DNA from 2 places in the Streptomyces vastus genome. Region 1 is predicted to be linked to the other one. Evidence: predicted binding sites of a transcription regulator. Region 1 holds the regulator's gene; the other holds the start of a gene.

Region 1 (15,482 bases):
GGGGTCGCACAACGGGTCAGGGCCCTTGAGGCCTACCTCGCCGACGCGTACGGGGCGTGCCGGGCCTTCGAGGACGGGGTGGTGCCCTGGAGACTCCTCCTCAACTCCGGGCACTTCCACAGAGCCGCGCACGGCGTGGAGCCGCCGGGCGGGGTACGCATCCATGTCGCCGGCATCGATCTCGTACGCGACGAGGCCGGCGACTTCCGCGTCCTGGAAGACAACGTACGGGTGCCGTCCGGGGTCTCGTACGTCATCGAGAACCGGCGCGCGATGACCCGGATCTTCCCCTCCCTCTTCGCCGAGCAGCATGTGTGCCCGGTCGACGGCTACGGGCAGCGCCTGTTCGCGGCGCTGCGCGCGGCGGCGCCCGACGGGGTCGGCGACCCGCGTGTCGTCGTCCTCACGCCCGGCCCGAGCAACGCCGCCTACTTCGAGCACGCCCTGCTGGCCCGGCTGATGGGCGTGCAACTCGTCGAGGGTCACGATCTCGTGTGCCGCGGAAACCGCGTCTGGATGCGGACGACGCGCGGCGAGATGCCGGTCCATGTCGTATACCGGCGGCTCGACGACGACTTCCTCGACCCGCTCCACTTCCGCCCCGACTCGGTGATCGGCTGCCCGGGCATCATGAGCGCGGCCCAGGCGGGGAACATCACGCTTGCGAACGCCGTGGGCAACGGCATCGCGGACGACAAGCTGCTCTATACGTACGTCCCCGATCTCATCCGGTACTACCTCGCCGAGGAACCGGTCATCCCCAATGTCGAATCGTTTCGCCCCGAGGAACCAGGGCAGTTGGAGGCCGTACTCGACCAGCTCGACCAGCTGGTCGTGAAGCCGGTCGACGGGGCGGGCGGGCAGGGCATCGTGATCGGTCCGCACGCGGACAAGGCCACGCTGGATCGCGTACGCAAAGAGGTCATCGCCGATCCGCGCGGCTGGATCGCCCAGCGTCCCGTCGCCCTGTCCACCTCGCCCACCCTCGCGGGCGACCGGATGGCGCCGCGCCACATCGATCTGCGGCCTTTCGCCGTGAACGACGGCAGTGAGGTGTGGGTACTGCCCGGAGGCCTGACCCGGGTAGCGCTCCAGGAGGGCAACCTCATCGTCAACTCCAGCCAGGGCGGCGGCTCCAAGGACACCTGGGTGCTCGCGGAGGGTCCGGCGGGCGGGCCGCTTCCGGAGGAGCCCGGCGCCGTACCGGACGTCGCCCCGCGTCAGCTCGGCCCGGAGGGTGAACGCCCCCTCGCAAAGGAAGGGGCGCAGCAACAGTGACGACTCCCCATGGAGCGACCACTGATCGAGGAGGTACGGCCTTGAACCCTCCCCAAGCTGAAGGCAAGGGGATTCCTGGCTCACGTCGCCTGCGGCCCTGCGGACCAGCAGGTCCTACACGATCAACACCAGCCGGGTTGGAACCAGCCCGGTTTGGTACTGCAAGTAAAGGAGTTGCTGTGCTGGCTTGGCTCTCGCTCAGCACGCCGGAGATCGTGCCAGGCGTCTCGTGGGCGGTCGTTCGCCATGGAGGTTCACGGTGAACGACGTGATCCTCTCCCGCATCGCCGAAGCGCTGACCTGGACGGGCCGGTACGTCGAGCGGGCGGACGCCACAGCCCGCATCCTCGACGCGTATCTGCACCGGCTGCTGGAGGACCCCTGGCGGGACGAGGACGTGGCCTGCCGCTCGCTGTACGCGATCCTCGGCGTCGACGCGGGCGACACGCGCGTGGACATGCAGCAGGTACTGGACCAGCTGGCATTCGACGCCCGCTCGACCTGCTCCATCGAGGGAGCGCTGGGCGCCGCCCGCCTCAATGCCCGCAGCGCCCGCGAGGCGGTCTCCTCGGAGATGTGGGAGTGCCTCAACTCCACCTGGCACGCCCTCGCCGACCAGCGCATGGCGGCCCGCCGCACCGGCCCGTACGCCTATCTCGAACTCGTACGCCGCCGGGCCGCGCTCTTCTTCGGCCTGGCCGACTCGACGATGAGCCGCGACGACAGCTGGCGTTTCGTGGTCCTCGGCCGGAGCCTGGAACGGGTGGACATGACCGTACGGCTGCTGTCCGTACGCGTCCTGGACGCTCCGCACGCGCCGGACTGGCCGACGCTGCTGAGCGCGAGCGGGGCGGACGAGGCGTACGCGCGGGTGTACGGCGGCTTCGGGGACACGGCCCGCGTGGCCGAATTCCTCATCATGGACCGGGAGTTCCCGCGTTCGGTGCTGCACGCTCTGACCACGGCGGAGGAGTGCCTGGCCGCGCTGGGGCGCCCGCGCCAGGATCCGGCGCGCCGCCCGATAGGCCGGATGCGCACGCGGCTGGAGTACCAGGACTCAACAGCTCTCGAAGACGTACTCCCGTCCCTGCTCCGGGAGTTGCAGACGTCCTGCATGGCTTCCGCCGAGGCGGTCGCGGAGAAGTTCTTCCCGTACCAGGGGCCCGTCGAGTGGGCCCAGGAAGGAGCGTGAGTACGCCATGACGCGCAGACTCCGCATCCGGCACACCACGAAGGTGTCGTACGCCCAGGCCGCGGTCTCCTCCCACAACGAGGTCCGCATGACGCCGCTGACGCTCCCGGGCCAGACCACGCTGGACGCCCGCGTACTCGTGAACCCCTCCACCCCGACCTGGTCGTACTGGGACTACTGGGGCACCCAGGTCACCGGCTTCGACCTGATGGAACCGCACGCGGACCTGATGATCACGGCGGTGAGCCTGGTCGAGACGGCCCCGCCGGGCGGGCTCCAGGCGGCCCCGACCTGGGCGGAGGTGGCCGAACTGGTCGCGAACTCCCGCCTGTTGGAGTACGCGGCGCCGACATCCCGTACGACCATGCCCGACGCACTCGTCGAGCGGGCCCGCACGGCCGCGGCCGGCCTCGACCCGCACGAGACGGCGGTGGCGGTGTCGTCCATGGTCGCCGACCACGTCAGGTACATCCCCGGCTCCACCGGCGTGAACACCGCTGCCGCCGAGGCCTGGGAACAGGGCGCGGGCGTCTGCCAGGACATCGCGCACCTGACGGCGGGGCTGCTGCGTGCCCTCGGTCTGCCCACCCGCTATGTCTCCGGCTACCTCCACCCCGACCGCGAGGCGGAGCTCCACCGCCCCGTCGAAGGCCAGAGCCACGCCTGGGTCGAGTACTGGGCGGGCGACTGGACCGGCTACGACCCCACCAACCGCGTCCGCGTCGACGAGTCCCACGTGGTCGTCGGCCGGGGCCGCGACTACGACGACGTCACCCCGCACAAGGGGGTGTACCGGGGAGTGGCCGGAGGGCCACCGGAGGTGACGGTGGAGTTCACGCGGGTGGCGTAAGAGGGGCAGGCGGGCGGATCCTGATGGTGGTACCAGTAGCCGGCCGTCTCCGGAGGTGATCGCGATGACGCACACGGCTGTCGGATGGCACGTGGAGCTGGAATTCGAGGAGGACGACCACCGCACCCGCGCCGCCGCCCTCGTACGGCTCCGTGATGGAAGCGAGGTACGAGCCCACGGCTACGCCAAACGCCACCCCTCCGACTCCAACCAGCCGAGGGTGGGCGAAGAGGTGGCAGGAGCCAGGGCCCTGAACGAACTGGCCATGAAACTCCTGACCAAGGCCCACGACGAAATAGACGAGGCCTCGGGCCGGACGTCACATCCGCTGAACGCGTGACGTGGGGACGGTTGCGATGCCGTCCCGGTGAGGGCGGGACCATCCGGCTCCCGCCCCCGTCTCCTGCTCGAAAGCCGGGGCCCAACTTCTTCAGGCCGAGCTCCTACTTCTTCAGGCCGAGCTCCTACTTCTTCAGGCCGAGCTCCTTGCAAGCCGCCTCGTACTTCGAGGTGCAGATGTCCGAGACCTTGTAGATGCCGTCGTCGATGACCGTGTCCTGGATGTTGTCCTTCGTCAGGGGGGAGACGAGGACGAGGTGGGCCGGGACGTTCTCCGTCGTCGGGCTGTCCACCTTGGCGCGGGTGAGGGCGTCGAACTCGATGCCCCAGCCGTGGGCCACGGCCACGGCCAGCTCTGCGGCGGTCTCGGCCTCTTCGGGGTAGGGCTTGTACACGCTCATGTACTGCTCGCCGGAGACGATGCGCTGCACCGCCTCGAGTTCCGCGTCCTGGCCGGTGATCGGCGGCAGGTCGGTCACGCCGGCCGCCTTGAGCGCGGAGACGATGCCGCCCGCCATGCCGTCGTTGGCGGAGTAGACCCCGTCGATGTTCTCGGCGCCGATGGAGGAGATCGCGGCCATCATGTTGGCCCGCGCGTTCGACGGCTTCCAGTCCTTGGTGTCGTACTGCTTGGCGATGGTCACCTTGCTGCTGAGTTCGGCGAGGGCGGCCTTCTTGAACTGGGCCGCGTTCGGGTCGGTGACCGCACCGTTCATCATGACGATCTTCTCGGACCTGCCGCCGTCCAGGACCTCGGCGAGCGCCCGGCCCTGTACCTCCCCGACCTGCTGGTTGTCGAAGGAGATGTACGCGTCGATGGGGCCCTCGGCCAGCCGGTCGTACGCGATGACGGGGATGTCCGCGTCCTTCGCCTTCTGTACGCCGTCAGCGATGTCCTTGGCGTCCACCGCGTCCAGGAGCACCACGTCGACCTTGTCGTCGACCATCCGCTGGAGCTGCTTCTTCTGCTCGTCGGCGTCCTGTTCGGCATTGGCGTATACGACCGTGCCCTTGCCGTTGGTCAGCTCGTCGACCTTCTTCTTGATGATGGGGTGGTCGAACTTCTCGTAGCGCTGGTTCGCCTTCTCCGGCAGCAGCAGACCCACCGTGATGTCGTCGCCCTTGGTCGGCTTCGCCGATCCGCCCTCAGCGCTGTCCTCGAGCACACCACATGAGGCGAGCGAGAGAGTCATGGTGGACACGGCCAGGGATATGGCGATACGACGCATACGGCTGATCACTTCTGGTGCCTTCCGAACGAGACCGCAGTTTTGCGACCCAGGTGACAAAAGGCAACGCGGGAGTGTCAAATGCGTCAAGGAATTCTGGCTAACGAGATCACAACAGCACTCTGCGTGGCTGTTGTGAAGACACAGAGGTGAAGATCTGGAGGACCGGCGGGCGGAGGTGGAGCATGCGTGATGGCCTGGCCATCGGCAGTTCACCGACCGCGAGTCCCGGGAGATTCTGATGCGCAAGATCACGTTGGGTATGTCCGTGTCCCTCGACGGCTTCTTCGCGGGCCCGAACGGCGAGCTCGACTGGCATCTGGTCGACGAAGAGGTGCACCGCCACCACAACGAGCGCATCAAGCCGATGGGCGGCTTCCTGAACGGGCGGGTCATGCACGAGCTGATGGTCGGCTACTGGCCGACCGCCGACGAGGACCCCTCGGCCACGGAGCCCGAGCGCGAGTTCGCGGCCATCTATCGGGACATGCCGAAGATCGTGTACTCCCGCACCCTGGAGCCGGGTCCCGCCGACTGGAACACGACCGTCGTGCCGGAAGTCGTACCCGAGGAGGTCAGGGCCCTCAAGGAGCAGCCCGGCGGCGACCTCGGAGTCGGCGGCGCGGAACTCGCGGCGGAGTTCCGCCGCCACGACCTGATCGACGAGTACTGGCTCTACGTCACCCCGGTCATCCTGGGCCGCGGACGCCCCCTCTTCCCGGAGTCGGACGCCACCACCCACCTGCGCCTCGCCGGGACCCACACCTTCGGCAACGGCGTCGTACTCCTGCACTACGAGCGGTCCGGCGCCTGAGCGCTCCGCTGGAGAACGGTGATGCTGTATCGACGTGCGGCTCCGCCGCGGGCGCGGGCCTCCTGAGTCAGTCCCAGCCGTGTCCGTCGTGTCCTTCGTCCGGCGGGCGTTCCGGGAAGCGGAGGAGGCGGGCCGGCGGGACCGGGAAGTGCTCGCTGTCGGGGTGCTGGCGTCGGACGCCGTCGTCGGTACGGGAGTTGGGGCTGGACTCGGTGCGGGCGTCGGCGCCCGGCGGTTCGGTCGCGCGGGCGTGCTCGTGCCAGCCGGCGCGGAACCAGTTCAGCTGCTGCCGTTGCAGCTCCTCCTCGGTGAGCACGCGCACGCCCTCCGGTCCGGCCGCCCGGACCTTCTCGCCGAGTCCGATGAGCAGTTCACCCACCAGCCTGGAGACGCGTTCCGCCTCGTCACCCCGGCCGCCGCCGCCCGGATTCCCCATGCCGCACTCCCTCGACTCCCTCGCGCTGCTCCCTCGCGTCAACCGCCCTCCGGCAGGAACTGCCTCGCCACCTTGGCGAACAGCTCCCGCAGTTCGGGCGGAACACCCATCCTGCGAGCCGCCTCCTCGGGACTCAGCGCCGTATGGCCGTCCCCGGCCGCGGGGTGTCCGGCGCCCGCGACGACCGGCAGGTCGTCCTCCGTCAGCCGGCCCGAGCGGATGAGCATCTCGCGCAGCGGCACGCCGAGTACGGCCGCGATACGCCGCATCGTCTCCAGGTCGGGCATGGACTGACGCTGCAACAGCCTGCTCACGGCGGCCCGATGCACCCCGGCATCGTCGGCGAGCTTCGAACGACCGCCCCCACGCGGGCTGTCGATGTCGTAGCCATGGCCGCGCAGCAGCTCCTCGATCCAGCCGGCGAACTCGTCGAGCCCCTCGGCCCGGTATTTGCGATCTGTGTGGGCATCGGCCCGTGAGCTGGAACGCATATGTCCGCTCTCCCCTCGTCGCGCGGACAACGTACCGATCGCACTCGCACCAAGGTGTGTGCGCGCTCGCGCGTAACTGTGGAGATTCGGCAACCGCCGTGACGTCAGCGGCAGTTGGCGTAGGGCCTGGAGCGTCACCATCGCGCCCACCTCCACGGAGGGTAGTCACTTGCGTACGCGCTCGCACCATGCAAGTCTATTCGCTCGCTCCCCGTCATCGAACATATGTTCCCACACTCGGGGTGAAGAAGAGCGGAGAAAGCAGAGGAGAGAGGAGCGCCACGATGACCGATGCCACGCGCAGAACGTTTCGTACGGACCGGCTGCTGCGCGAGGACGCCGGGACGGAGGCCGACCATGACGACGACTGAGGCCGACGAAGTCGCACTGGAGCTGGAACGCCTGCGCCGCTCGGTGGACGTCGGCTTCGCCACCACCCGTGGCGACCTGGCCCTCCTCCTCCAGCGCGCCGACCAGACCGACAAGACCCTCGACGAACACGAAACCCGCCTCGAGGCCCTGGAACGCGCCCGCTGGCCCCTGCCGTCCCTGGCAGCCCTCACGTCATGCGTCGCCCTGGCGGTGACGCTTTGGCAGGCGGCGGGGCGGTAGGCCCGCGATGCGGGAAGGAGCCGGCGGGTTCAACTCCCCGACTTCTTCCCGTGGTCGGACCGCTCAGGCCACTTACGGAAGTCGACTCACCTCAATCCACTCCCGCAGCAACCCCTCCCGGTCCGCCGCCCGAGGCGACCCGTCCTCCCGGGCCCGCCCCCACTGGGCCATGGCGGCCAATGTCGCCCGCAGCGTGGCCTCGCCCGCAGTCAGATGGGACAGGAGCGCCAGCGAGAGGTCGTACTCCTCCTGGGAGTAGCCGGACGCCGCCGCGTACGCCGTCAACTCGGCGTCCTTGTCGGCCGTTTCGATGGATACCGTCATCGCGTGCGGCCGGTCCGAGCCTCCCAGGCCGACCACCGTCAGTGCCATCTCCACCAGCACGCCCACCTGGTGTTTGAGGGACTTCACCGGAACGTCCCCGACGGTCAGCGCGCGGACGTCCTCCCACGGCCACAGGCCCGACTGACGCTCGCCGAGGACCACGACCCCTTCCGGCGTCAGCCGCACCCCGGAGGCAAGCCCGGACGGCTTCGCCCCCACATACACATCGCCCTCGGCGATCCAGAACAGCCCCACCATGGCCATGGGAAAGCTCCATTCCCCCGGTGAATCCAGTAGATCTCGTAGATGGTCCCAGCACGTGAAGGGGCCCGGAGGCTCAGGCGAGCCTCCGGGCCCCTTCACGCTGTTGTGCCGTCCCTAGTCCGACTGCTGGCGCTTCGGGCGCCAGACCACCAGCGCGCTCGTCTGCTGGACGTCCTGGTACGGGACCAGGTCGCGGCGGTACGAGGCGTGGACCGCGGCCTCGCGTTGCTGCATCGCTGCGGCGGCGCCGTCCAGGGCCGCTTGCAGTTCCGCTACGCGGGACTGCAGGGCGGCGACCTGGTTCTCCAGTTCGATGATGCGCTTGATACCGGCCAGGTTGATGCCCTCGTCCTGCGACAACTGCTGGACCGTGCGCAGCAGTTCGATGTCGCGGGCCGAGTAGCGCCGGCCCCGCCCGGCTGTGCGGTCGGGGGAGACCAGGCCGAGACGGTCGTACTGGCGCAGGGTCTGGGGGTGCAGACCGGAGAGCTGGGCCGCCACCGAGATGACGTACACCGGAGTTTCCTCGGTCAGCTCGTACGGGTTGCGTCGACGGCCATCCATGGTGTCCTCATGCTCCCTTCGCCGCCTGGAACAGCTCGGCCCGCGGGTCCTCACCCGCGGTCGCCTCGCGGTACGCCTCGAGCGCGTCACGCGCCTTGCCCAACACATCCTTGGGAACCGCGACCTCGACGGTGACCAGCAGGTCCCCGCGGGTGCCGTCCTTGCGGACCGCGCCCTTGCCGCGGGCGCGCATCGTCCGCCCGTTGGGCGTGCCCGGCGGCAGTTTCAGGGTGACCGGCGGCCCGCCCAGAGTCGGCACCCGGACCTCCCCGCCCAGCGCCGCCTCGGCGAACGTCACCGGGACCGTCACCGTGAGATTGTCGCCCTTGCGGCCGAAGACCGGGTGGGCGCCCACATGCACGACGACGTACAGGTCGCCCGCCGGACCGCCCCGTTCACCCGGAGCGCCCTTGCCGCGCAGCCGGATCCGCTGGCCGTCGCTGACGCCCGCGGGGATCCGGACCTGCATCGTGCGCGACGACTTGGCCCGGCCGCTGCCCTTGCAGATCTCGCAGGGGGTCTCCGCCATCAGACCGCGGCCCTTGCAGTCGGGGCACGGGTCGGTGAGCGAGAAACCGCCGCCCGAACCGCGCGCCACCTGCCCCGTGCCGACGCACGTCGGGCACACGCGCGGTGTGCCGTTCGCGTCGCCGGTGCCCGAGCAAGCCTTGCAGGGCGACTGCGAGGACATCCTGAGGGGGACCGTCGCGCCCTCGATCGCCTCGGTGAAGCTGAGGGTGACCTCGGACTCGATGTCCTGGCCGCGCCTGGGCTGTACGCGCGTAGTACCCGAGCTGCCCCGGTTGAACAGGCCCCCGAAGACGTCACCGAGCCCACCGCCGAAGCCGCCGCCGGCACCGCCCGCCCCGCCCTGGCCGGGTGCGCCTCCGAAGAGGTCGCCCAGGTCGAAGTTGAAGGTGCCACTGCCGCCGGCGCCGGGCCCCGGCCTGAAGCCGCCGTTGCCGAAGAGGGTGCGCGCCTCGTCGTACTCCTTGCGCTTCTTGGGGTCGCCGAGGATGTCGTTCGCCTCGGAGATCTCCTTGAAGCGCTCCTCCGCCTTGGCGTTCCCCTTGTTGGCGTCCGGGTGGTACTCCCGGGCGAGCTTGCGGTACGCCTTCTTGATCTCGGCCTCGGTGGCGTCCTTGGGGACGCCGAGGACCTTGTAATAGTCCTTCTCGATGAAGTCCTTCGTGCTCATCCTCGACGTCCCTCCTTCCTTCTCACGCGCCGTACGGTCCGTACGTTCATTCGTACGCCCCGTACGTCGCCGAAGTCAGCCCTCGTCCGGGCCACCGTTCTCCTTGTCGTCGGCCGGCGACTGCGACGAATCCGCCTCGTCGGCCTTGACGGTCTGCGCGCCCGGCTGCGGTTCGGCCACCGCCACCCGCGCGGGGCGGATGGTGCGCTCGCCGAAGCGATACCCCGGCTGCAGAATCGCCACGCACGTCGTCTCCGTGACGTCCGGCGCGTAACTGTGCATCAGGGCCTCGTGGATCGTCGGGTCGAAGGGCTCGCCCTCCTTGCCGAACTGCTGGAGGCCCAGCTTCGCCGCGACGGTCTCCAGCGACTCGGCCACCGACTTGAAGCCGCCGACCAGTTCGCCGTGATCCCGCGCGCGGCCGATGTCGTCGAGTACGGGCAGGAGCTCGGTCAGGAGGTTCGCGATGGCGATCTCCTTGACCTGGATCCGGTCCCGCTCGACCCGGCGGCGGTAGTTCTGGTACTCGGCCTGGAGCCGCTGGAGGTCCGCCGTGCGCTCACCGAGCGCCGTACGCACCTGGTCCAGCTGCGCCGTCAGGGCCGCCGTCTGCTGTGCTGCCTGCTGGGCTGCTGCCGCGTCCCCGGCCGGGGCCGCCCCCTCCTGAGGGGCGGCCTTCGGCTCCGCGTCATCAGGGGTGGCGCCGGAAGGGACGTCGGGCTGCTGCTGAGGCTGAGCCTGCTGCGGCTGTTGAGGCTGCTGCGGCTGCTGCTCGTCGAAGCCCGGGGTCTCCTCCGTCACGCGGCACCGTCCTTCCGGTCCTCGTCGACGATCTCGGCGTCGACGACGTCGTCGTCGGCCTTGGCCTGCGCGCCACCGTCGGCGGCATCCTGAGGACCGCCCGGACCCTCCGGACCGCCCGCGGCCTGCGCGCCCTGAGCATCGGCGTACATCGCCTGGCCCACCTTCTGCGAGACCGCGGCGACCTTCTCGGTGGCCGTACGGATCTCGGCGGTGTCCTCGCCCTTGAGCGCGGTCTTCAGCTCCTCGACTGCGGTCTCGACCTCGGTCTTGACCTCGCCGGGGACCTTGTCCTCATTGTCCTTGAGGAACTTCTCCGTCTGGTAGACGAGCTGCTCGCCCTGGTTGCGGCTCTCGGCGGCCTCGCGGCGGGCGTGGTCCTCCTCCGCGTACTTCTCGGCCTCCTGGCGCATCCGGTCGACCTCGTCCTTCGGCAGCGAGGAGCCGCCGGTGACGGTCATCTTCTGCTCCTTGCCCGTGCCCAGGTCCTTCGCGGTCACGTGCATGATGCCGTTGGCGTCGATGTCGAAGGCGACCTCGATCTGCGGAACACCGCGGGGCGCCGGCGGCAGACCGGTCAGCTCGAACATCCCGAGCTTCTTGTTGTACGCCGCGATCTCGCGCTCGCCCTGGTAGACCTGGATCTGCACGGACGGCTGGTTGTCCTCGGCGGTGGTGAAGATCTCGGACCGCTTGGTCGGGATCGTCGTGTTCCGCTCGATGAGCTTCGTCATGATGCCGCCCTTGGTCTCGATACCGAGGGACAGCGGGGTCACGTCGAGGAGCAGTACGTCCTTGACCTCACCCTTGAGGACACCGGCCTGCAGCGCCGCGCCGATGGCGACGACCTCGTCCGGGTTGACGCCCTTGTTGGCGTCCTTGCCGGCGGTCAGGTCCTTGACCAGCTCTGCGACGGCGGGCATACGGGTGGAGCCACCGACGAGAACGACGTGGTCGATCTCGCTCAGCTGAATGCCGGCGTCCTTGATGACGTTGTGGAACGGCGTCTTGCAGCGCTCCAGGAGGTCGGCCGTCAGCTGCTGGAACTGGGCGCGGGTGAGCTTCTCGTCCAGGTGCAGCGGGCCTTCGGCGGACGCGGTGATGTAGGGCAGGTTGATCGAGGTCTCCGTGGAGGACGACAGCTCGATCTTGGCCTTCTCCGCGGCCTCACGCAGGCGCTGGAGGGCCATCTTGTCCTTGCCCAGGTCCACGCCGTGGCCACTGGCGAACTGCTTCACCAGGTAGTCGACGACGCGCTGGTCCCAGTCGTCACCACCGAGGTGGTTGTCACCGTTGGTGGCCTTCACCTCGACGACGCCGTCGCCGATCTCGAGCAGCGAGACGTCGAAGGTGCCGCCACCGAGGTCGAAGACGAGGATCGTCTGGTCGTCCTTGTCGAGGCCGTACGCCAGGGCGGCGGCCGTCGGCTCGTTGACGATCCGCAGGACGTTCAGGCCCGCGATCTCGCCGGCCTCCTTGGTGGCCTGGCGCTCCGAGTCGTTGAAGTACGCCGGGACGGTGATGACCGCGTCCGTGACCTTCTCGCCCAGGTACGACTCCGCGTCCCGCTTCAGCTTCTGCAGGATGAAGGCGGAGATCTGCTGCGGGTTGAAGGGCTTGTTGTCGAGCTCGATCTTCCAGTCCGTGCCCATGTGCCGCTTCACGGAGCGGATGGTCCGGTCTACGTTGGTGACCGCCTGGCGCTTGGCGACCTCGCCGACGAGCACCTCGCCGTTCTTGGCGAAGGCGACGACGGACGGCGTGGTCCTGGCGCCCTCGGCGTTGGTGATGACGGTGGGCTCACCGCCCTCCAGAACGCTGACGACCGAGTTAGTCGTGCCCAGGTCGATGCCGACCGCACGTGCCATTGTGATTCCTCCAGCTGACTTGAGTGGAACGGACTCAAGTGTGCACGACGCTGGACGCTGGGTCAAAAGGGGTGAGTCTGCCAGGCTCAACTTTTATATGAACCTTACCTTCAGGAGCCGGTTTTTCGCCTACGGGGCGGGGGCGTTGGGTTCGTCTGGCGACTGCGGGTAGTGGTGGGTTGCTCGCGCATTTCCCCGCGCCCCTAAAGGGCCTGCGGCTCCGGGGGCGCCCCGTTAGGGGCGCGGGGAACTGCGCGACCAGCCACGACGGACCCGCAGTCGCCCATGAACCTGGTCACACCACCCCCATGGGCGAACCCGCGGAGCGCTGAGGCAAGCCTCAGCGACGCAGATCACCGCGCGGCTGGCTACAGTGCGGCGGAAGATATGGGTAGTCTCAGACGGACCGCATAAGTTACCGCTTAGTAATGACCTTCGAGCCGAGCTCGAAGACCCCTCGCAGGCCCGAGGAGCCCCGAAATGCAACTCGCCGCGATCGTCGTGTCGATGGTCCTCATGACAGTCGGCGTCGCCCTGTTCGGCCGTGCCATCCTGCAGATCTTCCGCTTTGTGATGCTCGGCCAGCCCCTCCCGGCCGGCGCCCGGACCAACGACCCCGTCCTGCGCACCATCACCCTGGCCAAGGAGTTCCTCGGCCACACCAGGATGAACCGCTGGGGCGTCGTCGGCATCGCGCACTGGTTCGTGGCGATCGGCTTCTACACCCTGCTCCTGACGATCGTGAACGCCATCGGCCAGCTCTTCAAGGCCGACTGGTTGCTGCCGGTCATCGGTGACTGGGCGCCGTACAACGTCTTCGTCGAGTTCATCGGCACGATGACGGTGGTCGGCATCCTGGTGCTGATCGCCATCCGGCAGCTGTCCAGGCCGGGCAAGGCGGGCCGCAAGTCCCGCTTCGCGGGCTCCAACACCGGCCAGGCGTACTTCGTCGAGACGATCATCCTCATCGTCGGCGTCTGCATCTTCATGCTGCACGCGCTGGAGGGCGCCCAGCACCACGTCGAAAGCTACGAGGCCTCGTTCTTCATCTCGTACCCCGTGGTCTCGGCGCTGGAGGGGCTGGACCTCTCCACGCTCCAGAACCTCACCTACCTCTTCGCCGGCGTGAAGATCGCGGCCTCCTTCATCTGGATGATCACGGTCTCCCTGAAGACCGACATGGGTGTGGCCTGGCACCGCTTCCTGGGCTTCCCGAACATCTGGTTCAAGCGCAACGCCGACGGCTCGACCTCGCTGGGCGCGCTGCTGCCGATGACCTCCGGCGGCAAGCCCATCGACTTCACCGACCCCGGCGAGGACGACGTCTTCGGCGTCTCCCAGGTCGAGCAGTTCTCCTGGAAGGGCCTGCTGGACTTCTCCACCTGCACCGAGTGCGGACGCTGCCAGTCGCAGTGCCCCGCCTGGAACACCGGCAAGCCCCTCTCGCCCAAGCTGCTCATCATGTCGCTGCGCGACCACGCGCACGCCAAGGCCCCGTACCTGCTGGCCGGCGGCGGCAAGACCATGGAGGGCGAGGAGAAGGCGAGCGAGGAGCAGTTGAAGGACGTTCCCGCCGCCGCGCTCGCCGAGGCCGAGCGGCCGCTCGTCGGCACCCTCGAAGAGAACGGCGTCATCGACCCGGACGTGCTCTGGTCCTGCACCACCTGCGGTGCCTGCGTCGAGCAGTGCCCCGTCGACATCGAGCACGTCGACCACATCGTCGACATGCGCCGCTACCAGGTGATGATCGAGTCCGCGTTCCCGAGCGAGGCGGGCACGATGCTCAAGAACCTGGAGAAGAAGGGCAACCCCTGGGGACTCGCCAAGAAGCAGCGCCTGGAGTGGACCAAGGAGGTCGACTTCGAGGTGCCGGTGGTCGGCAAGGACATCGAGGACCTGTCCGAGGTCGAGTACCTGTACTGGGTCGGCTGCGCGGGCGCGCTGGAAGACCGCGCCAAGAAGACGACGAAGGCCTTCGCGGAACTCCTCCACATCGCGGGCGTCAAGTTCGCGATCATGGGCGGCGACGAGAAGTGCACGGGTGACTCGGCGCGGAGGCTCGGCAACGAGCCGCTGTTCCAGGAGCTCGGCATGGAGAACGTCTCCGCGCTGAACATGGCGTTCGGCGAGGAGATGGACGACGAGGGCAACTTCACCGCGGAGTCGAAGAAGCCGAAGTCCGCGAAGAAGATCGTCGCCACCTGCCCGCACTGCCTCAACACCCTCGGCAACGAGTACCCGCAGCTCGGCGGCGACTACGAGGTCATCCACCACACCCAGCTGCTCCAGCACCTCATCGACGAGGGCAAGCTCATCCCCGTAACCCCCGTCGAGGGCCTGATCACGTACCACGACCCCTGCTACCTGGGCCGCCACAACAAGATCTACACGCCCCCGCGCGAGATCATCGGCAAGGTCCCGGGCCTCAGGAACGAGGAGATGCACCGCCACAAGGAGCGCGGCTTCTGCTGTGGCGCCGGTGGTGCGCGGATGTGGATGGAGGAGCGGATCGGCAAGCGCATCAACGACGAGCGTGTTGATGAGGCCCTTTCGCTGAACCCCGACATCGTGTCGACGGCCTGCCCGTTCTGCCTCGTCATGCTGACCGACTCGGTCAACGGCAAGAAGAACGACGGCAAGGCGAAGGAGTCCATCCAGGTCGTGGACGTGGCCCAGTTGCTGCTCGACTCGGTCAGGACACCGGTCGACGACGAGCCGCCGGCGGGCGAGACCGAGTCGGAGAGCGAGCCGGAGCCGCAGCCGGTGAAGTAGCGGCTCAGGTAACGGCAGCCCGACGGCAACGGGTACGGCTGGATAACGAAGCACCCCATGTCCCTGGTTCAAACCGGGGGCATGGGGTGTTGTCGTGGAATGAGAGCGACAAGCGGTGCCAGGGGTGCGGTTCTGGTCGCGTGCGCCGTCCTGCTGGGCGCCGCCGTCGCTGGGTGCGAGGCGGTCGGCGGGGGCTCCGGGGCCGGCGGAAGCAGGAGTACGGGTCCGGGGGCGCCCTCCGCGCCCACGCCCCCGGACGCCACCTCCCCCTCCACCGGCTTCACGCTCGGCGCCCCCGCACAGGGCCCCGACCGCCCCGCCGCCGGACAGCCACAGGACCGCCCCCGCGAGGGCGACCTCAACGGCGACGGCTACGACGACGTGGCCCTCGCCCGCACCGGCGCCGTCTACGTCGTGTACGGCTCGGCGGACGGCCCCGGCCCCCGCACC
Region 2 (15,482 bases), on a different contig from region 1:
GTCGATCTGCACGCCCCTCGCCTTGCCGAACTCCGGCATGAACTGGGTGTACGGGAAGGAGGAGCCGATGGTCAGCAGGGTGTCGCAGTCGCGCATCAGCTCGTACGAGGGCCGGGTGCCGAGCAGACCGATCGCGCCCGTGACGTAAGGGAGTTCGTCGCTCAGCGCGTCCTTGCCGAGCAGCGCCTTGGCGACGCCCGCGCCGAGCAGTTCGGCGATCCGCTCCACCTCGGGCTGGGCCCCGGCAGCGCCCTGGCCGATCAGAATGGCCACCTTGTCACCGGAGTTGAGGACTTCGGCCGCCCGCTCCAGCGACTCCTGCGAAGGAATCGCGGTCCACTCGCTGCGGCCCAGGCTGGAGGGGACCATCTTGAACTCGTGGGTGGGGGCGGAGTAGTCGAGGTCCTGGACGTCTCCGGGGATGATCACGGCGGTCGGGGCGCGGCGCGCGTAGGCGGTGCGGATCGCCCGGTCCAGGACGTTCGGCAGCTGCTCGGGCACCATCACCGTCTCGACGAAGTCGGAGGCCACGTCCTTGAACAGCGTGTGCAGATCGACCTCCTGCTGGTACGAGCCGCCCATCGCCGTACGGTGCGTCTGGCCGACGATCGCCAGCACCGGCACATGGTCGAGCTTGGCGTCGTACAGGCCGTTGAGCAGATGAATCGCGCCGGGTCCCGAGGTCGCCGTGCACACTCCGAGCCGGCCCCCGAACTTCGCGTAGCCGACCGCTTCGAACGCGGACATCTCCTCGTGCCGCGACTGGATGAACGTGGGGTGGTCCTCGGCCCGGCCCCAGGCGGCGAGGAGACCGTTGATGCCATCCCCTGGATAACCAAACACGTGTTCTACGCCCCATTCGCGCAGGCGCTGCAGGACATGGTCGGCGACCTTGGTGCTCATGCGGGACCTCCCGGAGGTGACGGCTGTACCGCCCCGAGTCACCCGCGCGCCGCCGGAAAAACCTGCGGGTGTTTGCCGCCCGCGCAGTGGGGCAAGCGAATGTCAGTGCTTCGGACAGGAGGCACATTCCGTGGGAGCGGCGAAGTCCTGCCACGGGTGTGCCTGTCGGCTCTAGGCGCGCTCCCACGGTGACTGTCCAATCCAAGGCATCACTCAAGGGAGTTGCGACGCACCATGCAGACTCACGCGAGCGCCAAGCACCACCCGCACGACGACGCCCCCGACACCTCGGAGGCGTTCCGCGCCCTCGCCAAGCTTCCTCCCGGACAGCAGCGCGACACCCTGCGGGCGGAGATCGTCGAAGCCTGGCTTCCTATGGCGGAGCGGCTCGCGGGACGATTCCGCAGCCGCGGCGAGAGCTTCGAGGACCTGCGCCAGGTCGCGGCGCTCGGTCTCGTCAAGGCCGTCGACCGGTACGACCCCGAGCGCGGCAACGCCTTCGAGAGTTACGCCGTGCCGACCGTCACCGGTGAGATCAAGCGGCACTTCCGCGACCACATGTGGACTCTGCACGTGCCCCGTCGGGTCCAGGACCTGCGCAACCGGGTCCGTTTCGCGAGCCAGGACCTGTCCCAGACGATCTCCGGCCGGCAACCCACGGTCGCCGAGATCGCCGAGCACGCGCAGATGAGCGAGGAGGACGTACGCGTCGGACTTGAGGCGCTGGAGAGTTTCACCGCCCTCTCGCTCGACGCCGAACTCCCGGGCAGCGAGGACGGATACTCCCTGAGTGACGCGCTCGGCTCCTCCGACCCGTCCCTGGACGTCGTCGTCGACCGCGAGGCGGTCAAGCCCCGGCTGCAGGCGCTGCCCGAACGCGAACGGGCCATTCTCTACATGCGGTTCTTCGGCGACATGACGCAGAGCCGGATCGCCGAACAGCTCGGCATCTCCCAGATGCACGTGTCCCGGCTGATCAGCCGCTGTTGCGGCAAGCTGCGGGACCAGGTCATGCAGGACGCGGCGTAGCTCCGCTGGTTGGGCCGGTTTGAAGCTGCGGGTTTGCTGTGGCTGTTCGCTCTCCCACTCCCGGCTCCTCCCCCCCTCTCGGCTTGGCGCGAGAGGGGGGACCCCCATCGCGGCGGAGCCGCAAATTGATACAGCCCCGCGCCCCTGAAAAGGAAGGCCTGCGGCCTCCTTCAGGGGTGCGGGACCGCACTTAGCGGCGGTCCAAGTTCCTCACTGCCAGGGCTATATGACGGGACATCATGTCCAGTATCTGTGCCTCGGCCATCGAGAACGCGAGCCGGGCGCCGCAGCGGAACAGGGTGAGGACGGCCTGCACGGCGCCGTTCACGGTCAGCGGGACGCACAGCAGCGATGTGACGTTCGCGCTGACCAGGACGGGGGCGCCCGAGGCGTCCTTGCCGAAGGCGCCGGGGTCCTCCGGGCGGACCTGGAGTGCCGTGGACCCGCCGCGTGCCGCCTCGACGACGAGCGGGCACGAGGCGGGATCCTGCGCCTGGAGGTCCTCGACCTGCGTGCCGGGCCGGTCCGTCGGCCCGAGGACGGTCATACGGCACAGCCGCGCGGCCCCCTCGTCGGCGATCACCCAGTCCGCGAACCGTCCGTGCAGCACTCGGGCCGCCTGCTCCAGCACGGCGGCCCGGGTCTTCGCGGGCTCGGCCAGCAAGGCCGTGGACATGGCGTCCACCAGGTCCAGCTGGGCCGCGTGCCGAGTCGTCTCGGCGAGGTCCGGCAGCGGACCGGGGACGCCATCGCCCGCAGGCATCCGCGTCCCCGAGGGCTGCAGCACCATGAGTACGGAGCTACGCGGCTCGCCGCTCGTCCGCACCGCGGTGAGCGTCGCGCGCACGGAAGCGGAAGGGCGTTGCTGAAGGTGAACGGTGAGACTGCGGTCGCCCTCACCCCGCGCCACCGCCGCGACCTGGGAACGGAACGCGGCCCGGTCCGCGTGCGCGAGGAAACCGGTCAGCGGCCGGCCCGTCGCATAGCCCGACCGTATCCCGGTGAACTCGGCCGCTGCGTGGTTGAGTCTGCGGACCACCGTCTCGCGGTCCATCAGTGCGACGGGCAGGGGGAGGCGCTGGAAAATCGCCCGCAACAGCTGCTGCTCCTGGCGGTCGGTGGAGGGCCCATTGGGTGTGCCGCCCGAGCTCAGCCGCTCGTACCACGGCCACAACTGGCCGGCCACATGGTCAAGTTCAAAAAGTGCCGCGTCGAGCACTGTCTGAAGGTCGCCGCTCGGTACCGACCGCGCCGCCTTCAACTCCGCGACACGGCGCACGAAATCCTCAAGTTCTTCGCCGAACTCATCCGTCTGCGCCATGCACCGAACGTATCCCGTCCCCGGTCACTGCGGGGCGGCCAGAGTGGAACCTCTCATTTTCGTTTTCCCCGAGAGTGTGTGGGCAGGCCACAAGGCAAGGAGGTGAAACCATGCCGGACACCGAGCACAACGGCCATCTGGGCACGGAGTCCCCGGAGTCCGCACTTCCTGCTCGTCGGCTGTCGGAACTCGCCGAGCAGGCCGTGCGCTGCACCAGCGACTGCTGCGGCGCGAGCACCACGTTTTCCAACGGTGGTACGGAGCGGCCGGCCGCTGTGACCCACCCCGATCTGGCGGGCCTCGTCTCGGTCCAGCTCCGCTCCGGCGAGGGGCCGATCCCCGTCGCCGTGGACGGCGGTGAAACCGTCGAGACGGGTGACCTCCTGCGTGCGGAGCGCTGGCCGCAGTACCGGGCCGTGGCGCTCGACGCGGGCGTACGCTCCTGCGTCACGATGCCCTTCCGGCGCGCGGGACTGACAGTGACCCTCAGCCTGTACAGCTTCCGCCCGGACGCCCTCGAGGACGCCTCGCACGGTCCCGCCCGGGCCCTCGGCGACCTCGCCGCGAGCAGTCTCGTACGCGACCGCTCCTACCGCGCCGCGCTGACCGAACTCGACCAGCTGGGCGCCGCGTTGCGTACCCGGCCGGTCGTCGACCAGGCCTGCGGCATCATCATGCACGTACTGGCCTGCGACGCGGACGAGGCCTTCGCGGTCCTGCGCCGCGTCTCACAGGGCACCAACCGCAAACTGTCCGACGTCGCCTCGTCCCTGGTCGAGACCAGGGGGCGCGGCTTGGAGCAGGAACTGGTGTCGCTGGCGTAAGCGCTCCGCTTGGGGTGCGGTTTGAAGGTGCGGGTGTGTGGGTGGCTGGTCGCGCCCCGCGGCGGAGCCGCTGATGTCACAGCCCCGCGCCCCTGGGGTGGGTGGTGGGTGCGGGGCCGTGGGCCGGTGGGAAGCTGCGGATAGTTGGGGGTACGGGCTTGCTCGGGGCGCCGGGAGTCGCAGGCTTTGGTTTTTCAGGGGCGCGGGGAACTGCGCGACCAGCCACGACGCCCCCGCAGCCGCGACACGCAGTGTCACACCCCACCCCCTGGTGGGGGGCCTGGGGGCACAGCCCCCAGTTTCGGGAAGGGGCGGGGCTGGGGAAAGAAAAACCCCAACCCGCACCCGCCCAGGGACGGCATCGCGCCGCACGCCGTCACCCACTCGGCCGCCCCCGTGGCACGAATGGTGCCCGGCCGCGCGCGCCCCGGCGACGGCCGGGCTCTGATGGGCTACGGGGCACGAAGGCTGTGCCCCTCCTCCGCCGCCCCTCGGGGGGCGCGGAAGGCCCCCGCCTTCGGCCGAAGGAGCCCAGTCCATGCGCCGCACAGTCCGCGCTCTGTCCACCGCAGTCGCCACCACCACCGCCGTCGTCGCCGTCGGCCTGGGCACCGCCGCGTCGGCTGCAGTCCCGGTCGAGGAACGGGCCAGGGTTCCGGGCCAGGAGCAGGCCACCGGTCCGGCCGACGAGTCGGCGGGCGTTCCCGCCGATGAGTCGGCCACAGGCCCGGCCTGGGTTCCGGAGGAGGAGCCGACGGACGCGCCCCCGATTCCGGACGAAGAGCCGTCCGACGAGTTGGCGGAGGATTCGGCCGACCTGTGGGCCGATGAATCGGGCGGTGTGCCGGCGGAGGATGCGGCCGGGCAGCCGACCGAGGATTCGGCCGGTGCGTCGCCCGGGATGCCGGCCGACGACTGGGCCGGGACACCGCCCGATTCATCGGCCGGGGTGTCGCCCGGGGTGTCGGCCGGAGCCTCGGCAACGCACCCGGTCGCCGAGGTCAGCCCTCGCACCGTCGCCCCCGGCGGCACCGTCACCGTCTCCGTGTCCTGCGGAGTGCTCGGCGGGACCGCGCCCAAGAGCATCGACGCCCACTCGCAGGCCTTCGAGCACGGCACCGCCAAGCTGCACCTGGCCAAGGGCAAGGGCAAGGGCGAGGCGGCGGGCCCCGCCTACAGCGGCACCGCCCGGATCGCGCCCGCCGCGAACTTCGAGAAGGGCGGAGCCCACAAGGCCGGCACCTCCGAGTGGAGCGTCGACGGTGCCTGCCCGGCGCCGCCCGGCGGCAAGGAGGCGGAGTGGAGCGCGACGTTCACGGTGTCGCGAGACGGTTCCCACCACCCGCACGGGGTGCGCGCGGGCGCGGGCGGCGCGTTCACCGACTCCCCGGCCGCCCTAGCCGCCGGCGGCGTCCTCGTCGCGGGCGCGCTCGGCGCCGCCGTACACAAGCTGCTGCGCAGGGAGTCATCCGCGAACCGTTGAGTTGATGACGCGTGACGGTGGGTACTCACTGCTCAGAGACACAACCGGCACCGTAGGAACCACGGATCACTGCGCGGAGGCGACCATGCGGCGGACGGATCCGGAAGGGCACGGCCCCGTCCGCTACGGCCCACCGCTTCCCGGCCAGGGGCTGCCGGTCCCACCGGGACTCACCGCCGCCGCGGCCGGTGCGCACACCGAACCCACCGGCGGCGGCCCCCGGCTCCTGGACGCGGCCTGCGCGTACTGGGACCGGCGCGGACTGCCCGCAGAGCGCCACCGCACGGCCGCGGCCCCCGGTGCCCCGGCCCTGCTCCTCGCGCTGACCGCCGCACTCGGCGGCGACGTCCTGGTGCCGCGCCCCTGCGCCGCCTGGTGGCGGCCCACGGCCCGGCTGCTCGGCACCTCCGTGTTCCATGTGGCGACATCCGCCGAGTGCGGCGGGGTCCCCGATCCCTACGCCCTCCTGGAGACCGTGCGCCGGGTGCGCGCCGAGGGCGGCGACCCACGGCTGCTGGTGCTCTCCGTCGCCGACGACCCCACCGCCACCGTCGCCCCGCCCGAAGTGGTCCACGAGACCGTGGAGGCCGCCGCGGGGGAGGGGCTGCACCTGATCAGCGACGAGACCTGGCGCGACACCCTGCACGAGCCGCACGACACGGTCCTGCTGAGCCCCGCCGAGATGCTTCCCGGCCAGGTCACGGTGATGACCGATCTGGCCGGCCCGTTCCTGCCGCCCGGCTGGCCGGCCGCCCTGGCCCGTTTCCCCGACAACGACCTCGGCGTCCGGCTGCGCGACCGTGTCCTCGACGTCCTGACCGCGCTCGGCGCCCGCCTCGCGACACCGGTCGCCGAAGCCGCCGCGTACGCACTCGGCGAGCCCGAGGACATCAGCCTGCGGCTCACCGCGTCCGTACGGCTGCATGCCCGCGTGGCCGCCGCCGCGCACCATGCCGTGGTGACAGGGGGTGCCCTCGCCCGGCCCCCGCAGGCCGGGCGCCATCTGTACGCGGACCTGGGCCCGCTGCGCCCCGCGCTCACCGAGTATGGCGTGGGCGACGCACAGGAACTGGAGGACTTCCTCACCGCCCGCCTCGGCATGCCCGCCCCCGGCGGCCACCGCTTCGGCGACGACCTCGGCGCCCTGCGCGTCCGCCTGACCACCGGCCCGCTCCTCGGAGCAACGGACGAGGAGCGGATGGCGTCTCTCACGTCACCGGAACCTCTGGAATTGCCGCATGTGGAAAGCGCGTTGACTCTGCTGGGATCGGTATTCGACGATCTCCGCGACGACGCCCGGCGATGGGAGTCCCCTCGATGACGCAGCAGTCCGAGTCGACCTCGACGACCACCACGTCCGTGTCTATGGCGGCCTCCTCCTCGTCCACGGGTGCCGATGAGCCGGTGTCCTCCTCCGTGCCCGGTGCCGGAACGGAAACACCACTCGCCCCGCCCCGCCCGCCCGGCGAGCGCCGCCGCTGGCCGCGGTCCTTCGCCGACCGGCTGACGGATCCGCTGCCGGGCCTCAGGGGCTTCGCACGCTTCGCCCGCGAGGGCGCTCTGCGGCCGACACCCGAAGGCCTCGCCGACATCCCCCGGCTGCCGTACGAGCCGGCCCCGCTGCCGCGCGTGGACGCGCAGACCGTCGCCGTCTCCTGGGCCGGGCACGCGAGCTGGGTGATCCGGATCGGCGGGCTCACCGTCCTCACCGACCCGGTCTGGTCCCGCAAAATCCTCGGAACTCCCGCCCGGGTCACGCCCGTTGGCGTGCCCTGGAGCGAACTGCCGCGCGTCGACGCGGTCGTCATCAGCCACAACCACTATGACCACCTGGACGCCCCGACCCTGCGCAGGCTCCCGCGGGACACCCCCGTCTTCGTCCCGGCCGCGCTCGGCGGCTGGTTCCGGCGCCGCCGCTTCACCCGCGTCACCGAACTCGACTGGTGGGAAACGGCGGAACTGCATCCGAGGGGCGGCGCCGCAGGCGCCTCGGCTGAGGGTGGGGGTGGGAGACGGGCGGGCGGAGTCCGCTTCGACTTCGTCCCCGCCCACCACTGGTCCAAGCGCAGCCTCCACGACACCTGCCGCACCCTGTGGGGAGGCTGGATCCTCACGGCACCCGACGGCAGACGCGTCTACTTCGCGGGCGACACGGGCTACGGCCACTGGTTCACCCGCATCGGAGACCGCTACCCCGGCATCGACCTGGCCCTCCTCCCGATCGGCGCATACGAGCCCCGCTGGTGGCTCAGCGACGTCCACTGCGATCCCGAGGAGGCGGTCCGCGCGGCCCAGGACCTCGGGGCCAGACGGATGGCACCGATGCACTGGGCCACGTTCGTACTGTCGGCGGAGCCGGTGCTCGAACCGCTGACACGGGTCCGTGCGGCCTGGGACCAGGCGGGCCTGGCCCGTGAGGACCTGTGGGACCTGCCGGTGGGGGGATCCCGGATCCTGACATGAACAGACGGCACGTGAACGAAGCGTTCAGGCCACGGACTTACGCCATGGACTTACGAAACCTGCGCCACACACTCGGCGCGCCACTGATCACCAGCGTGAGCACCACCGCTGCCACCACACCCTGCCAGGGCTCCTTGAACAGCGAGCCCCCCAGGATCCCGATGAGCTGATACGTCACCGCCCACGCAAGGCAGGCCGGCACATCCCCCCGTACGAACTGCCGCATCGGCATCCGGGCCATCAGACACGCCAGCATCACCGGAATCCGCCCCGCCGGAACCAGCCGCGACACCACCAGCACGGTCACCCCGTGCGCATCGAGCCGCTCCTGTGCCTGTGCGAGCCGGTCCTCCGGGGCGCGATCACGCAGTGCCTGCAGCCACCGTGAGCCGTTCTTCGAGCCCATCCCGCGCTTCCCGAGCCAGTACAGCGCGATGTCACCGAGGAAGGCCGCGACCGACGCCACCGCGAACACCATCAGCAGCGAGAACGGCGCCGTCTGATGGAAGGCCACCACCGCGGCCGAGCTCACCAGCGCGCCCGTGGGCACCACCGGCACCAGCGCCCCGATCAGCACCAGCAGGAACAACGACGGATAGCCGACCGCCTGCTGGGTCGCCTCCGGCGACGTGGCCGCCGCGGACAGGATCACCGCGCGACCTCCGGCCGTACGCTCTCGCCGTGCCCCAATAGATGCACCGCCACCTCGGGCGCCCTCTCGCGCGCCAGGCGCATGAACTCCGGGCCCGGCGCGTGGAATTCATGGGGGCGCACGGCGTCCATGCCGATCGGCCAGTACGTGCCGTAGTGCACCGGGACCGCGCTGCCCGGCAGCAGCCGGACCAGCGCCTCGGCGGCCCGTCCGGCGTCCAGATGCCCCTCCCCGAGATACGGCCCCCAGCCACCGACCGGCAGCAGCGCCACGTCGACGGGACCGACCTCCTTGGCCATCGCCTCGAACAGGCCGGTGTCCCCGGCGAAGTACGTCCGCCCCTCGCCCTCGACGACATAGCCGAGGGCGGGCGCACGATGCGGCCCGAGCGGCAGCCGCCGCCCGTCGTGCCGCGCCGGCACGGCCCGTACGACCAGGTCACCGACCCGCGTCTCATCGCCCGGCGCGACCTCCGTGAGCCGTAGATGGCCGAGCCTGCGCAGCCCGGGCACGGCGCGTGCGGCGCCCCTCGGCACCAGCACCCGGGTGCCCGCGGCGAGCCGCCCCAGGGAGGGAACGTGCAGATGATCGGCGTGCAGATGCGAGACCAGGACCGCGTCCGCGAGCGCCGCCTCGGGCGGGGGCGCGGCCCCGCGGCGCCGGCGTAGATGAGCGAGCCGACGCGCGAACAACGGGTCGGTCAGCAGGCGCACGCCCGAGTCCTCGACCGTGCAGGTCGCGTGACCCCACCAGGTGATCTCCACCGGCACCCCCTTTGCTCCCTTCGCGCGACTCCCCCAGAGCCTACGGGCAGGGGTAGGGTCAGCGGCGAAACCGGAGGTGAGGGGGACACCATGGGAGACACGCGCAGCGCCTCCGGCCTGCTTCGCGTCACGGCCATCGCCAGTCTGACGCCGCTCGAGGAGCTGGACGCGGATCCCTTCCTGGTGGACTCACGCAGCCAGCACGCCATGTGCGCGCGCTGGGCCGCCGAGCGTGGGTACGTCATCACCCGGGAACTCCTTGTACGCGGACTGCGCCCCGACCACTGCGCGCTCTGGGAGGACGTCGAGGCGGGGCGCGTCGATCTGTTCGTCGCGCCCAGCCGCCGGGTGCTGGAGCGGGCGCTCGCCTCGGTCGACGAGTTCACCGCCGAGTGCGCCCGGCGAGGCGTACGCATCGAGACGGTCGGGCACGCGGAACCGGCGTACGACGCGCAGATGAAGGCGCACGTCCATCGCCGGCTGTCGATGCCGACGGCGGGGTACGACGGGCGCTGATCCGCGGGCGTTCACTCCCTGTCCGCAACCGCCCGTGCGCCCTCACCCGTTGTGACAATGTGGGGGACGGACTTCGTCAGCGGGAGCCGGTGGGAGGCAGCGGGAGGTGGGCGTGGGCGACGGGCGATGGCGACGGGTGGGCAGCGCCGTCTTGCGGAGTATCACGGTGTGGGCCGTTTCCACGGTCACCATGCTGGTGCTTGCCGGGATCCTGCCGGACTTCCGGATCCAGTCGGCCGACGGAGAGAGCGCCACCCGTATCACCGTCGCCGCCGCGGTCGGCGCCGGAGGCTTCGGTCTGCTCTCGGCCCTGGTGTGGCCCCTTCTCGTCCGCGCCCTGCTCCTCGTGCCCGCCCTCGTCCTCGGACTGCTCGTCTTCTTCCTCAACGGTTCGCTGCTCCTCGTCGTCCTGCGCTTCAATCCCTCGGGACGGGGTGAGGTCGCCCCGGAGACCGCCGTCGTGGTGGCCGCGGTGATGTCCGCGGTCGCCTCCGCCACCGGCGCGGCCCTCGCGGTCCGGGACGACGACGCGTACCGGAGGAGGCTGTACCGCCTGGCGGACCGCCGTCGCACGGAGGAGTTGGGAGAGGGCGAGCCGTCGACTCCCGGCACCGTCTTCCTCCAGCTCGACGGTGTGGGACATGACGTACTGCTGGACGCGGTCGGCCGGGGCCTGATGCCCACGGTCGCCGCCTGGCTCGGCGGGAGCGCAGGCGAGGACGAGGGCGGGCGCGACAGTGAGCGCGACGGCGAGCGCACAGCCGGGCGCCCCACCCACCGCCTCACCCTCTGGCGCACCGACTGGTCCAGCCAGACCGGTGCCAGCCAGCTCGGCATCCTGCACGGCTCCAACCACGACATCCCCGCCTTCCGCTGGTACGAGAAGGAGAGCGGGGAGGTGATGGTCTGCAACCGGCCCACCAGCGCCGCCGAACTCCAGCGCCGGGCCATTGAGCGCACCGGCGACGGCGGACTGCTCACCCTGGACGGCGCCAGCCGCGGCAACCTCTTCAGCGGCGGCGCCGACCAGCTCGCCCTGGTGCTGTCCGTGGCGGCTCGGCGGGGCAAGGAGAACCGTTCGCGGGCGGGCTACTTCGCGTACTTCAGCGACCCCGCCAACGCCGTCCGTACCGCCATGTCGTTCGTCGCCGACGTCGGCCGCGAGATCGGCGAGTCCACCCGCGCCCGCCTCAGCAGACAGCGCCCCCGCGTCAAACGCGGCGGCCTGTACCCCTTCATCCGCGCCTTCGCGACCGTCGTCGAGCGGGACGTCGTCGTCGCCGCCGTGATCGGCGACATGCTCGCCGGACGCGCCGCGGTCTACGCGGACCTGGTGGCGTACGACGAAGTGGCCCACCACTCGGGCCCGTACAGCCGCGACGCCGAGAAGGTCCTGGGCCGCCTCGACCGCTCGCTGGCCCTGATCGCGAAGGTCGCCGAGCACGCCCCGCGCGCGTACCGCATCGTCGTCCTGTCCGACCACGGCCAGAGCCCCGGCGAGACCTTCCGCGCCCGCTACGGACTCGCCCTCGGCGAACTCGTCAGGGCCGGTTGCGGACTGCCCGTGCCCCGCAAGGCGCAGCGCACGCACAGCGGTGCCGAGGCCAGGGCCGCCGTACGGGCCGCGCTGCACCGGCCCGTCGAGGAGGGCGGCGAACAGCACCGCCCGTCCGGCCGCCGCTCGGAGCCCATCGTGCTGGCGTCCGGCAACCTGGGCCTGGTGTCCTTCCCGGACGTACCGCACCGGATGAGCCGCGAGGAGATCGACGAGCGTCACCCGGCACTGCTGTCCACACTCGCCAACCACCCCGGCATCGGGTTCGTCCTCGTCAGCAGCGAGCGGCACGGCGGCCTCGTCCTCGGCGCGCACGGCGCGGAGATCCCCGTGGATGAGCTGGCGGAAAACCCGGGCCCGCTCGCCGACTTCGGCCCCGCCGCGGCAGCCGCCGTACGCCGCACGCACTCCTTCCCGCACACCGCCGACATCATGGTCAACTCCGCCTACGAGCCCCAGGACGGCGAAGTCCTCGCCTTCGAGGAGCAGATCGGCTCCCACGGCGGACTCGGCGGCGCGCAGGGCGAGGCGTTTCTGATGTCGCCCATCGAGCTCTCGCCTCCCGTCGAGGAGGGGGCGGAACTCGTCGGGGCCGAGCAGGTGCACCGTGTCCTGCGGAGCTGGCTGCGGGAGGCCGCGGGCCCGCAGATTCCGCTGCCGGCCCGCCGCGATCAGCGGGCGGCCTGACGGAAGTCGGGCGGTCCCGCCGGGTGCTTCCCTGCCGTTCAACCGCTCTTGTCCCGATCCTCCGACTGCACCGAGCGCGGATGTGATCGGATGGGCCGGACGGAACCGATCCAGGGACCCATCGAACTCGTTGAACTCATCGAGCTTCGCACTCGTCGAAAGGAAGCATCGTGGCAACCACGCGTACCGCACACACCGTCTGGGAGGGCGAACTGCTCAAGGGCAGCGGCACCGTCACCTTCGACTCCTCGGGCATCGGTTCGCAGCCGGTGTCGTGGCCGTCGCGGGCCGAGGCCGCGAACGGAAAGACCAGCCCGGAGGAGCTGATCGCCGCCGCCCACTCCAGCTGCTTCTCCATGGCCCTGTCGCACAGCCTGAACGGCGCCGGCACTCCGCCCACCCGCCTCGAGACCAGGGCCGACGTCACTTTCCAGCCGGGCGAGGGCATCACCGGCATCCACCTCACCGTGGTGGGCGAGGTGCCGGGCCTGGACGAGGACGGCTTCGCCGCGGCGGCCGAGGACGCCAAGAAGAACTGCCCGGTGAGCCAGGCCCTCACCGGAACCACGATCACGCTGAGGGCCGGGCTGGCCTGACCGCCTGCCCGACCCTCTTACGCACTCTGTACGCACGTTCGTAAGCACTCAGTACGCACCTCGATGCCGCGCCTCCCGAAGGGCGCGGCATCGTCGTTTCCGGGCGCCGCTCCAGGTGCGGCGTACGCGTTTCCGGGGTACCTGGTGTTGACAAGAGCGCACTCAAGTTTTGTGCTGGAGGGCGGGAAGCGCCCGGGTGGAAGGGGACGAAGATGGCACGAGCGGTCGGGATCGATCTCGGTACCACGAACTCCGTGGTGGCCGTCCTGGAGGGCGGTGAGCCCACGGTCGTAGCCAACGCCGAGGGCGCGCGGACGACGCCGTCCGTCGTGGCCTTCGCCAAGAACGGGGAGGTCCTCGTCGGGGAGGTCGCCAAGCGGCAGGCCGTGACGAACGTCGAGCGCACCGCGCGCTCCGTGAAGCGGCACATGGGCGACGCGAGCTGGCGCTTCCCGGAGAAGGGAGACATCGACGGGACCCGTTACCGCGCGCAGGAGCTGTCGGCCCGTGTGCTGCAGAAGCTGAAGCGGGACGCCGAGGCGTATCTCGGCGAGGACGTCACGGACGCCGTGATCACGGTGCCCGCCTATTTCGACGACGCACAGCGGCAGGCCACCAAGGAAGCCGGCGAGATCGCGGGCCTGAAGGTACTGCGGATCATCAACGAGCCGACAGCCGCGGCCCTCGCATACGGGCTCGACCGCGGCGAGGAGCAGACGGTTCTCGTCTTCGACCTGGGCGGCGGCACCTTCGACGTCTCGCTCCTGGAGATCGGCGAGGGCGTCATCGAGGTCAAGGCCACCAACGGCGACACCCATCTCGGCGGCGACGACTGGGACCAGCGGATCGTCGACCACCTCATCAAGCGTTTCAAGGGTTCGTACGGCATCGACCTCGGCAACGACAAGATGGCGATCCAGCGGCTGCGCGAGGGCGCCGAGAAAGCCAAGATCGAGCTGTCCTCCTCCACCGAGACGACCATCAACCTGCCCTACATCACCGCCTCCGCCGAAGGCCCGCTGCACCTCGACGAGAAGCTGACGCGCGCCCAGTTCCAGGAAATGACAAGCGACCTCCTCGACCGCTGCAAGACGCCCTTCGACCAGGCGGTCAAGGACGCGGGCATCAAGCTCTCCGCCGTCGACCACGTCATCCTCGTCGGCGGCTCCACCCGGATGCCCGCGGTGACCGAACTCGTCAAGGAACTCACCGGCAAGGACCCGCACAAGGGCGTCAACCCCGACGAGGTCGTGGCACTCGGCGCCGCCCTCCAGGCGGGCGTCATCCGCGGCGACGTGAAGGACGTGCTGCTCCTCGACGTCACCCCGCTGTCCCTGGGCATCGAGACCAAGGGCGGCATCATGACGAAGCTGATCGAACGCAACACCACGATTCCCACCCGGCGTTCGGAGATCTTCACCACCGCCACGGACAACCAGCCCTCGGTCGGCATCCAGGTCTTCCAGGGCGAGCGCGAGATCGCCGCCTACAACAAGAAGCTCGGCGTCTTCGACCTCACGGGCCTGCCGCCCGCGCCGCGCGGGGTGCCGCAGATCGAGGTCGCGTTCGACATCGACGCCAACGGAATCATGCACGTCTCGGCGAAGGACCTCGCGACGGGCCGCGAGCAGAAGATGACGGTGACCGGCGGCTCGGCCCTCCCCAAGGACGACATCGACCGCATGATGCGCGAGGCGGAACAGTACGCCGACGAGGACCGCAGGCGCCGCGAGGCCGCCGAGACCCGCAACCAGGCCGAGCAACTCGTCTACCAGACCGAGCGTTTCCTCCGCGACAACGAGGAACGGATCCCGGCCGACACCAAGGCGGAGGTGGAGTCCGCGATCACCGAACTCAAGACCCTCCTGGAGGAACGCGAGGGCGCCGACACGGCCGCCCTCCGCTCCGGAGTCGAGAAACTGGCCTCGGTCAGCCAGAAGATGGGCCAGGCCATGTACGCCCAGACCCAGCAGACTCCTCCGCAGGACCAGCAGCCCGGAACCGAACAGCCCACGGCGACGGCCTCGGACGAGGAGGGCGTGGTCGACGCGGAGATCGTGGACGACGAGAGGGAGGGCGGGGACAAGAAGGGCGGCGCCGCATAGATGAATGAGTCCAAGGGATGGCCTGCGGACATACCCCAGGTCCGGGGTCAGAGCCACATGCCTTCGGATCCGGGCAGGACGCGGGCTGTGACGCGCCAGCTCTCGGAGCGTGCGAAGCTGCGTCCGCGTCGGACGGCAGGGCCATGATTCTTCGTCCGGGAGTCGGGCCAGGAGGACGCCGCCGGGGCCCGCGCGGAGGTGAGCGAGGAGCGATGCGACCTCTTGCAGGGTCGGGTCGTCCGCGGGACGTTGGTCGTGTCGGGACAGGGCGACTGTGGTGAACGGCAGATCACGTGCCACCAGTTGCGCGGTGTTGTCCGTCACTCCACCGATCTCGGCGCTGAAAGCAGACGCTGTTCGTCGCCCGGGGAGAGGCTTCGCGGCAGCGGTGCGCGGCCTCGCGCATGCGCGTCGCCCGCAAGGTAGTCGGCGAACGAGTCGTGGAGCGGAACGACGGTCTGATCCCACCACGTCAGGCTGATCAGGCCCCTGTCGTGTGCCGCACCGTGGTGCATGGCGGGGGCCGGGGGCCGGGGGCGAGAAAAGCCGGTGCCCGAGCCCGCCGCCTCAGAAGTCGTCGCGGC

What was found. The regulator HspR, encoded in region 1, represses chaperone genes until heat shock. The targets are predictions, from matches to a motif close to TTGAGNNNNNNNNNCTCAA.
Region 2: dnaK (molecular chaperone DnaK) is a predicted target of HspR. The motif match lies at 12,941-12,959, and genes of this name have one in related genera.

The regions. Positions count from the first base shown of each region.
Region 1 covers NZ_BAAASJ010000033.1:40,333-55,814, reverse strand. Annotated here, with positions in the region: gene ABD357_RS16775 (circularly permuted type 2 ATP-grasp protein) at 1-1,278, shown strand, start outside; gene ABD357_RS16770 (alpha-E domain-containing protein) at 1,538-2,470, shown strand; gene ABD357_RS16765 (transglutaminase family protein) at 2,478-3,320, shown strand; gene ABD357_RS16760 (DUF1876 domain-containing protein) at 3,385-3,660, shown strand; gene ABD357_RS16755 (sugar ABC transporter substrate-binding protein) at 3,785-4,888, opposite strand; gene ABD357_RS16750 (dihydrofolate reductase family protein) at 5,130-5,702, shown strand; gene ABD357_RS16745 (hypothetical protein) at 5,770-6,138, opposite strand; gene ABD357_RS16740 (helix-turn-helix domain-containing protein) at 6,177-6,629, opposite strand; gene ABD357_RS16735 (hypothetical protein) at 6,872-7,000, shown strand; gene ABD357_RS16730 (hypothetical protein) at 6,987-7,241, shown strand; gene ABD357_RS16725 (hypothetical protein) at 7,314-7,829, opposite strand; gene ABD357_RS16720 (heat shock protein transcriptional repressor HspR) at 7,944-8,393, opposite strand; gene dnaJ (molecular chaperone DnaJ) at 8,401-9,591, opposite strand; gene grpE (nucleotide exchange factor GrpE) at 9,667-10,392, opposite strand; gene dnaK (molecular chaperone DnaK) at 10,389-12,260, opposite strand; gene ABD357_RS16700 ((Fe-S)-binding protein) at 12,741-15,032, shown strand; gene ABD357_RS16695 (FG-GAP repeat domain-containing protein) at 15,132-15,482, shown strand, end outside.
Region 2 covers NZ_BAAASJ010000115.1:138,208-153,689, reverse strand. Annotated here, with positions in the region: gene ABD357_RS36930 (thiamine pyrophosphate-requiring protein) at 1-903, opposite strand, end outside; gene ABD357_RS36925 (RNA polymerase sigma factor SigF) at 1,138-1,932, shown strand; gene ABD357_RS36920 (PAS domain-containing protein) at 2,123-3,253, opposite strand; gene ABD357_RS36915 (ANTAR domain-containing response regulator) at 3,364-4,077, shown strand; gene ABD357_RS36910 (hypothetical protein) at 4,616-5,560, shown strand; gene ABD357_RS36905 (aminotransferase class I/II-fold pyridoxal phosphate-dependent enzyme) at 5,646-6,881, shown strand; gene ABD357_RS36900 (MBL fold metallo-hydrolase) at 6,878-8,023, shown strand; gene ABD357_RS36895 (DedA family protein) at 8,061-8,675, opposite strand; gene ABD357_RS36890 (MBL fold metallo-hydrolase) at 8,672-9,445, opposite strand; gene ABD357_RS36885 (hypothetical protein) at 9,530-9,955, shown strand; gene ABD357_RS36880 (alkaline phosphatase family protein) at 10,122-12,197, shown strand; gene ABD357_RS36875 (OsmC family protein) at 12,368-12,793, shown strand; gene dnaK (molecular chaperone DnaK) at 13,006-14,898, shown strand; gene ABD357_RS36865 (helix-turn-helix domain-containing protein) at 15,466-15,482, opposite strand, start outside.